DNA from 2 places in the Nesterenkonia lacusekhoensis genome. Region 1 is predicted to be linked to the other one. Evidence: predicted binding sites of a transcription regulator. Region 1 holds the regulator's gene; the other holds the start of a gene.
The links. The regulator HrcA, encoded in region 1, represses chaperone genes, less so after heat shock. The targets are predictions, from matches to a motif close to TTNGCACTCGNNNNNNNCGAGTGCNAA.
Positions count from the first base shown of each region.

Region 1 (4,388 bases):
CGGTCCTGGTGCTCATTCACATATGGCCGGGATGCGCTGGTGGAACGCCAAACACCCCGCCGCCTATGCCCAACGTCTGCACGCAGGGACCACGCCGGGCCACGGCCGGGAGATCCTCGACGCCGAGGCCAAGGTCCTGGAACATCTGATGCTGCGTCTGCGCATCCGGGAGGGCCTGGACATCGCCGACTACAACGCGTTGGAGGAGTTGGCAGAGATCGACGGCGAGAGGATCAGCGCAGCGGAGCTGGGCCGGCTGGTCAGCGACGGCCTGATCGAGGAGGAAGCGGCCGTCCCCACTGAGGCTCACCCGGAGGGGCGCGCCGTGCTGACGCTGAAAGGCCGCCTGCTCGCCGACGCGGTCACTCGTCGGCTCGCGCCCTGAGCTGAGCCGTCCCGATCAGTGGATCAGGCGCAGGTTCATCCAATAGCGGTACGGGCGCCCCTTATTGCACTCGATGCCGGCGACCAGCCCGGAGAGCGTCATGACCACCCAGAGGAAGACCGCTGCGATGCCGAAGATCCACCCGATGGCCGGCAGCAGAGCCAGCAGGTAGCAGGCCAGCATGACCACCGTCAGCGGCAGGGTGTAGTTCAGCGCCTCTTTCGACTCCTGGGCGGTGAAGGGACCACGGTCCCGGAAGACCAGGTAGATGGCCAGGGAAGGGATGCAGCCCATGACTCCGCCGAAGTGAGCCAGAGTGGCCCAGCGGCGGTCTTCGCTCGGCGTCAACGGCTGGGCTGCTGCCGGTGATCCTTCCAGGTGTGCCATGGCAGAGATTTTATCCGTTGAGGTGCGGACCCGGCCAGAGACACGCGAACTACTGGGTCACGAAGTCGATGAGCTCCTCGACCCGTCCCAGCAGCGAGGGCTCCAAGTCCGTATAGCTGGTGACGGTGGAGAGGATCCGCTTCCACCCCTGGGCGATGTCGCGCTGGCCGGCATGGGGCCATCCCAGAGCCTTGAGGGTGCCTACCTTGATGTCCACGGAGCGGGGGATGTCAGGCCAGCGCTGCAGGCCCAGCAGCTGAGGCTTCACCGCCTGCCAGACATCGACATAGGGGTGGCCGAGCACCAGCACATTGCCGGAGGCGCCCGGCATCGCCATGGCCTCTGCGGCGATCCTCGACTCTTTGGATCCCTTGACCAGATGGTCCAGCAGAACGCCGACTCGCCGCTCCGGGCCGGGCCGGAACTCCCGGATCGCCCCGACGAGGTCGTCTGCGCCGTGCAGCGGCTCCACCACGATCCCCTCCAGGCGCAGGTCCTCGCCCCAGACCTTCTCGACCAGCTCGGCGTCGTGGGTGCCCTCCACCCAGATCCGGGAGGCGCGGGCCACGCGGGCTGGCGCGTTCTCCACGGCCACGGAGCCTGAGGCGGTGCGCGCAGGCTTCTTCGGCTGAGCCGTCGTAGAGGCCGGCGCGGTCAGCTCCACCGGTGAGCCTTCGTGCAGGAATCCGTGGCCCAGGGGGAAGGCGCGGGTGGCGCCGCGCCGGTCCTCCAGGACCACCACATGGACGCCGCCTGCAGCCTCGACGCCGACGATCGCGCCGACCCATCCGCTGGCGGTCTCTTCGACGACGGTGCCGCGGTCGGCGGGCAGAGTGGGCACTTCGCGGTGCTGGGCCCGGCGTCGTGCGCCCATGTCTGCGGGGCCCCAGGATGACCAATCGGTGGGGAAGCTCATAGCTGTGGGAGCCTACCACCGGCGGTGCCGCATGCCGCGGATCGGAGGCGACAGCTGTAGAATTAGCACTTGATCATTCAGAGTGCTAACCGACCTGCCCCCGGGGAGGCGTGAAGAAGATGTCGGAGACCCGTCGCCTGCAGGTCCTGCGGGCCATCGTGGAGGACTACGTGCACACCCGCGAACCTGTGGGTTCCAAGGCGCTGGTGGACCGCCACAACCTGGAGGTCTCGCCGGCCACGATCCGCAACGATATGGCGTTCCTGGAGGATGAGGGGCTGATCGTCGCCCCGCACACCTCCGCCGGGCGGATCCCCACCGACCGCGGATACCGCACCTTCGTGGACAAGATCACCGCAGTCAGGCCGCTCTCCAGCGCAGAGCGCCGTGCCATGGACACGCTGCTCGAGGCGGCCGACGACCACGACGCCATGCTGGATCAGACGGTCCGGCTGCTGGCCATGCTGACCAACCAGGTGGCTGTGCTGCAGCACCCGCAGCACAGCCAGGCCAAGATCCGTCATATCGAAGTGGTCTCCATGACCCCTCAGAAGGCGCTGGCGGTGGTCATCCTCTCCTCCGGCAAGGTGGAGCAGCGGATGGTGACCCTCTCCGACGGACTGGATGAGGAGAGCCTCCATCGGATCGGACAGCGTCTGGCCGAGGAGCTCTACAACCGTTCGGCCTCGGCCACCCCGCTGCCCCTGGACCACCTGATCGCCCAGGTGGAGCCGAGTCTGCAGCCAGCCATGGCAGTGATCGCGAACTCTGTGGAGGCCGTGTTGGAGGCCGGTCGCGTGGATCGCATCATCATGGCCGGCACTGCTAACCTCGCGAAGTCGGACCGTGACTTCGGGCCCTCCATCGGACCCATCCTCGAAGCCCTGGAAGAGCAGGTCGTCCTGCTGCGTCTGCTGACCGAGATGCAGGAGGACCCGCGCGGACTCTCTGTGCGGATCGGCCGGGAGACCAGCCACGACTCGCTGGCCGAGGCCGCCGTCGTCGCCGCCGAGTATGGACCTGAGGCCGGAGACGGGGCCAAGCTCGGCGTGGTCGGACCCACGCGGATGGACTACGGGTCCACGATGTCCGCGGTCCGAGCGATGGCGCGATACCTCTCCAGGATCCTCTCCGACGGATGACAGCACCTGACGCAACCGCACCTACTGACCTAGCAGATCGAAGGGCAAGCATTGACTGACTACTACGAGGCACTCGGCGTCAGCCGTGACGCGTCGACCGAGGACATCAAGAAGGCGTACCGGAAGAAGGCGCGCAAGCTCCACCCGGACGTCAACCCCTCCGACGACGCCGCTGAGCAGTTCAAGACGCTCGGCCGCGCCTACGAGGTCCTGTCCGATCCGGAGAAGCGCCGCAACTATGACGCCACCGGCGACGAGAACGGCCGCGCAGCAGGCGGCTTCCCCGGCGGAGGGGGAGGCTTCGGCGGCTTCAGCGACATCTTCGAGACATTCTTCGGCGGCGGAGCCTCCGGGCCCGCCTCCCGCACCCGCCGCGGTCAGGACTCGCTGCTGCGGGTCAAGATCGACCTGGAGGACGCCGTCTTCGGCACCACCAAGGAGGTCGAGTTCGAGACTGCGGTCACCTGCACCGTCTGCGACGGCAGCTGCACCCGCGAGGGCACGACGCCGAGCACCTGCCCGGACTGCCACGGCCAGGGACAGGTGCAGCGGCCCATGCGCTCCATCCTCGGCACGGTCATCCAGACCGAGACCTGCGCCCGCTGCAGCGGTTTCGGCAACATCATCGAGGACCCCTGCCAGGAGTGCGACGGTCAGGGCCGGGTGCGCGAGCGGCGCAGCCTGAAGATCAAGATCCCGGCGGGCGTGGACAAGGGCAACCGCATCCACCTCAGCGGCGAAGGGGAGGCCGGCATGGCCGGCGGGCCCTCCGGCGACCTGTTCATCGAGGTGGACATCCGTCCGCACGAGGTCTTCACCCGACGCGGCAACGACCTCCACGCGACCGTGTCGGTCCCGATGACCGCAGCGGCGCTGGGCACCACGGTCACTCTGGAGACCTTCGACGGGCCCGAAGAGCTCGAGGTCAGGCCGGGCACCCAGTCCGGTGAGGTGCTGACCCTGCGCGATCGCGGGATCGGACACCTGCGCGGCTCCGGTCGGGGTGCCATCAAGGTGCATCTGAAGGTGGAGACCCCGTCCAAGCTCAGCGACCGGCAGAAGGAGCTGCTGCGCGAGTTCGCCGAGGACCGCGGTGAGGAGCTCGGAGAGTCCACCACTGAGCACCGCGGCGTCTTCGCCAAGCTGCGCGAACGCTGGGACGCACTCTAGATCCCAGACCCCACCCGATGAGGAGACCCCTGCTGTGACTGCTCCGCTGTTCCATCTGAGCCCCGGACGTCTGGACGGGCTGACGCCCGGCTCCCAGATCACTGTGGACGGGACCGAGGGCCACCATGCCGCCACGGTGATGCGGCTGGGGGCGGGGGAGCAGGTGCTGCTCTCCGACACGCATCGCCTGAAGGTCTCGGGTGTGATCCTCGACGCCGGCGCCGGCGAGATGGTCGTCGAGGTCCAGGAGGTCTCCGAAGAGCCTCAGGACCATCCGGCCCTGGTGCTCGTCCAAGGCCTGGCCAAGGACAAGCGCGACCTCCAAGCCGTGGAATCGGCCACGGAGCTCGGCGTCGACGCGGTGATCCCGTGGCAGGCGGAACGGTCG
Region 1 is NZ_JAGINX010000001.1:1,330,927-1,335,314, reverse strand. It holds gene hemW (radical SAM family heme chaperone HemW) at 1-385, shown strand, start outside; gene JOF45_RS06335 (DUF4870 domain-containing protein) at 401-772, opposite strand; gene JOF45_RS06330 (DUF3097 domain-containing protein) at 822-1,688, opposite strand; gene hrcA (heat-inducible transcriptional repressor HrcA) at 1,808-2,830, shown strand; gene dnaJ (molecular chaperone DnaJ) at 2,882-4,000, shown strand; gene JOF45_RS06315 (16S rRNA (uracil(1498)-N(3))-methyltransferase) at 4,035-4,388, shown strand, end outside.

Region 2 (4,388 bases), 960 kb from region 1:
GGTGATGACGCCCAGCAGCTTCTTCTCCTCGTCCACCACCGGCAGGCCGGAGACGCGGTAGTGGGCGCAGAGGTCGTCCAGATCCTTGATGGTCGCATCCGGGGTGATGGTCACCGGGTCGGTGATCATGCCGGACTCGGAGCGCTTGACCTGATCCACCTGCTTGGCCTGCTCCTCGATGGAGAGGTTGCGGTGCAGGATGCCGATCCCGCCCAGGCGCGCCAGGGCGATCGCCATCGGCGCTTCGGTCACCGTGTCCATAGCGGCTGAGACCACCGGCGAGGCGATGTCGATGTTCCTCGACAGCCGGGTGGTGGTGTCAGCGTCCGAGGGGATGACGTCGGTGGCGCCGGGCAGCAGCAGGACATCGTCATAGGTCAGGCCGACGAAGCCGAAGGGATCGTTCGCCTCTGCGGGGGTATGTGTCACGGTGGACCTCTCGAATATCACGGCGGCGGAAAGAATGTGAGACCACAACAAGTCTACTGGGCAGGCGATTCCCTTTTCATGCTGAGCCCCTGCACCTCACCACCAGCCGGCATGGAGCATCCGTTGTGCTGCAGGCCCTACGGTGCAGACTTGTCCACGTGTGAGGAGAACGCTGTGCATAAGAAACTGCTGACCGGTGCGGCCGCCACCACCCTGCTCCTGGGATTGGCCGCCTGCGACCAGAACGCCGAGCCCGACGCCGAAGCCTCCGGAGGAGCCGAGGAAGAGGGCCAGGAGGCCCCCATGGGCCAGGAAGACATGGAGATGCCTGAGCCGGACACCGAGGACATCCCTGATGTCGTCGCCACTGTCAACGGCGAGGAGCTCTCCAGCGAGGAGTTCATCCCGCTCTATGAGCAGCAGTTCCAGCAGATGGCCATGCAGGCCCAGATGTCTGGCGAGGAGCCGGACGAGGCCACCATCCAGGAACAGGTCCTGGACACTGCCATCGGCACTGAGCTGCTCCTCCAGGACGCTGAGCAGCAGGGCTTCGAGGCCTCGGAGGAGGACATCGACGCCGCTCTGGAGGACGCCGCCGAACAGGGCGGCATGGAGTCGGCCGACGAACTCATCGAGGCCTATGAGGAGCAGGGCAACTCCGAGGAGGAGCTGCGTGAGGATGCCTCCGATCAGGCCCTGATCAACCAGGTCACCGAGAGCCTGGACATTGAGGAGCCCTCGGAGGAGGAGCTCCAGGAGCTCTATGACCAGCAGGAGCAGCAGCAGGAGATGATGGCTGAGGCTCAGGGCGGCGAAGGCGGCGGCGAGGGCGCCCCCGGCGCCGAGCAGCAGGAGATGCCTCCCTTCGATGAGGTCCGCGATGAGCTCGAGGAGCAGGCCGCCCAGCAGAACGAGAATGAGGCCCTGATGTCTCATATCGAGGAGCTGCGCGAGGACGCCGACGTCGAGACCCACCTGTGAGCCGCACTCGTTGAACCGTTGAGGAATCGCTGAACCGTTGAGGAGCCGCTGACGCTCCGGCGTCGGGACCGACACCCGACGCGCCCAACCGGATATCGCCGCTACGACTCCCTTGGCACTCTCCTTGATCGAGTGCTAAGGGAGTCATATAGTTTGTCCTAGCACTCGCCGTCACCGGGTGCTAATGCCAAAGGGGCGCTAACCGGCGGAGGCACGCCTCCGGTACCCGCGACGACGGTTGGTCACTCCCACGGCGCGCAACCTGTACCGATTCACCATCTGCAAAGGAGAGAACTGACGTGTCAGTCTCCATCAAGCCCCTCGAGGATCGTATTGTTGTCCGCCCCCTGGAGGCCGAGCAGACCACCGCTTCCGGCCTGGTCATCCCGGACACCGCCAAGGAGAAGCCCCAGGAGGGCGAAGTCGTCGCAGTGGGCCCGGGTCGCGTCGGCGACTCCGGCGATCGCCTGCCGGTCGACGTCTCTGAAGGCGACGTCGTCATCTACTCCAAGTTCGGCGGCACCGAGGTCAAGGTCGGCGGCGACGAGTTCCTCGTCCTGAACGCCCGCGACGTCCTCGCTGTCATCGAGAAGTAAATCCGGAGGTATCCACACCTATGGCAAAGCAGCTTGAATTCGACGATGCCGCCCGGAAGGCTCTCGAGGCCGGCATCGACAAGCTCGCAGACACGGTCAAGGTCACTCTGGGCCCCAAGGGCCGCAACGTGGTCCTGGACAAGTCCTGGGGCGCACCCACCATCACCAACGACGGTGTGACCATCGCCCGCGAGGTGGAGGTCGAGGACTCCTACGAGAACCTCGGCGCCCAGCTCGCCAAGGAGGTCGCCACCAAGACCAACGACGTCGCCGGCGACGGCACCACCACTGCGACCGTGCTGGCTCAGGCCCTGGTCAAGGAAGGCCTGCGCAATGTGGCCGCCGGTGCAGCACCCGGTGAGATCAAGCGCGGCATCGAGACCGCGGTCGACGCAGTGACCCGCCGTCTGCGCGAGAACGCTGTGCCCGTGGAGGGTCAGCAGGTGGCCAACGTCGCCGCCATCTCTGCTCAGAACGACGAGGTCGGCGAGCTGCTGGCCCGCGCCTTCGATTCGGTGGGCACCGACGGCGTCATCACCATCGAAGAGTCCTCCACGACGTCGACCGAGCTCGACATCACCGAGGGCATGCAGTTCGACAAGGGCTACCTCTCCCCGCACTTCGTCACCGACGCAGAGCGTCAGGAGGCCGTCCTCGAGGACCCGCTGATCCTGATCAACCAGGGCAAGATCTCCAACATGCAGGAGTTCCTCCCGGTCCTGGAGAAGGTCATGCAGGCCAAGAAGCCCCTGTTCATCATCGCGGAGGACGTCGAGGGCGAGGCCCTGTCCACCCTGGTGGTCAACAAGCTCAAGGGCACGCTGAACGTGGTGGTTGTGAAGGCTCCCGGCTTCGGCGACCGCCGCAAGGCCATGCTCGAGGACATCGCCGTGCTGACCGGCGGCCAGGTCATCTCCCCCGACCTCGGCCTGAAGCTGGACCAGGTCGGCATGGACCAGCTGGGCACCGCACGCCGCGTGACCGTCACCAAGGACGCCACCACCGTCGTCGACGGTGCGGGCTCCAAGGAGGACGTGGACGCACGTGCCGCTCAGATCAAGGCCCAGGCTGAGGCCACCGACTCCGAGTGGGACCGCGAGAAGCTCCAGGAGCGCCTCGCCAAGCTCGCCGGCGGCATCGGCGTCATCAAGGTCGGCGCCGCCACTGAGGTGGAGCTCAAGGAGCGCAAGCACCGCATCGAGGATGCCGTGGCCTCCACCCGCGCCGCACTGGAAGAGGGCATCGTGGCCGGCGGCGGCACCGCACTGATCAACGCGCTCTCCTCCCTGGATGAGGACGCCGAGGTCAAGGCGCTCTCCGGCGACGCCGCCGCTGCGGTGGGCATCGTCAAGCGTGCCCTGGTGCAGCCGCTGCGCTGGATCGCTCAGAACGCCGGCGAGGACGGCTTCGTGGTCGCCTCCAAGGTTGCGGAGCTGGAGCCGAACCACGGCTTCAACGCCAAGACCGGTGTCTACGGCGACCTGATCGCCGACGGCGTCATCGACCCGGTGAAGGTGACCCGCTCTGCTCTGCAGAACGCCTCCTCCATCGCCGCCCTGGTGCTCACCACTGAGACCCTGGTGGTCGAGAAGAAGGACGAGGAAGAGGAGTGATCCTCTCCCTCTGAAGCTTCTTCAGGCTGCGAGAAGGCCGGTCCGGGATACGCTCCCGGGCCGGCCTTTTTCGTGCTCGGGAGGACTTTCCGCGCGTCTGATGGAATGGAGGCATGGATCGCTCGCCCCACTCCCCTGCCGCCGACCCTGACGCCGTCAGCACGCTCAGCCAGCCCGAACGCCCGGCCTATGTGCTCATCTATGGCCTGCTCGGCTTCACCGCGCTCATCGTGCTGACGGTCTTCCTGCTGGTCCCGGAGGAGTCGGGCCTGGCCGACCTGGTGCTGACCTTCAGCGTGATCGGCACCACTGCCCTGCTGTGCACTGTGCTGGTGAAGGCCTGCGTGGTCCATGTGGAGGCCTCTGCCCAGAGTGGGCTCACCATGTCCATGGGACATGTGGTCACCCGGAACCTCCCCTGGGAGGCCATCGCCTCCATCGAGGAGGCACCGCGCGGCGGCAGCTTCGACGTGGGCTGGAAACTCATGGGCGGAGGCCGCATCGGCTACCTGGCCGGCTCTGAGACGCTGCTGGTGAAGATCCGGCCGGAGTTCCGCCAGGCGGTCCGCAGCGGCGAGATCAGCATCGGCGGAAGTCCCCGCCTGGCTGAGTGGTATTACGTCTCAGCGCCCGACGCCAGCCGCGTGGCCGCCCAGTTGGAGCAGCTGAGGATGCGGAACTCGCCCTCTGCCTGAGCGCCCCCGTTCAGCCGATCACCAGCTTGTTGTATCTGCGAACTATGAAAGAATCGTGGCGTGACTGATGATGC
Region 2 is NZ_JAGINX010000001.1:366,843-371,230, reverse strand. It holds gene guaB (IMP dehydrogenase) at 1-429, opposite strand, end outside; gene JOF45_RS01755 (SurA N-terminal domain-containing protein) at 604-1,410, shown strand; gene groES (co-chaperone GroES) at 1,710-2,006, shown strand; gene groL (chaperonin GroEL) at 2,027-3,619, shown strand; gene JOF45_RS01740 (hypothetical protein) at 3,733-4,314, shown strand; gene JOF45_RS01735 (MFS transporter) at 4,375-4,388, shown strand, end outside.
Region 2: a site for HrcA is predicted at 1,523-1,549, ahead of groES (co-chaperone GroES). Genes of this name have one in related genera too.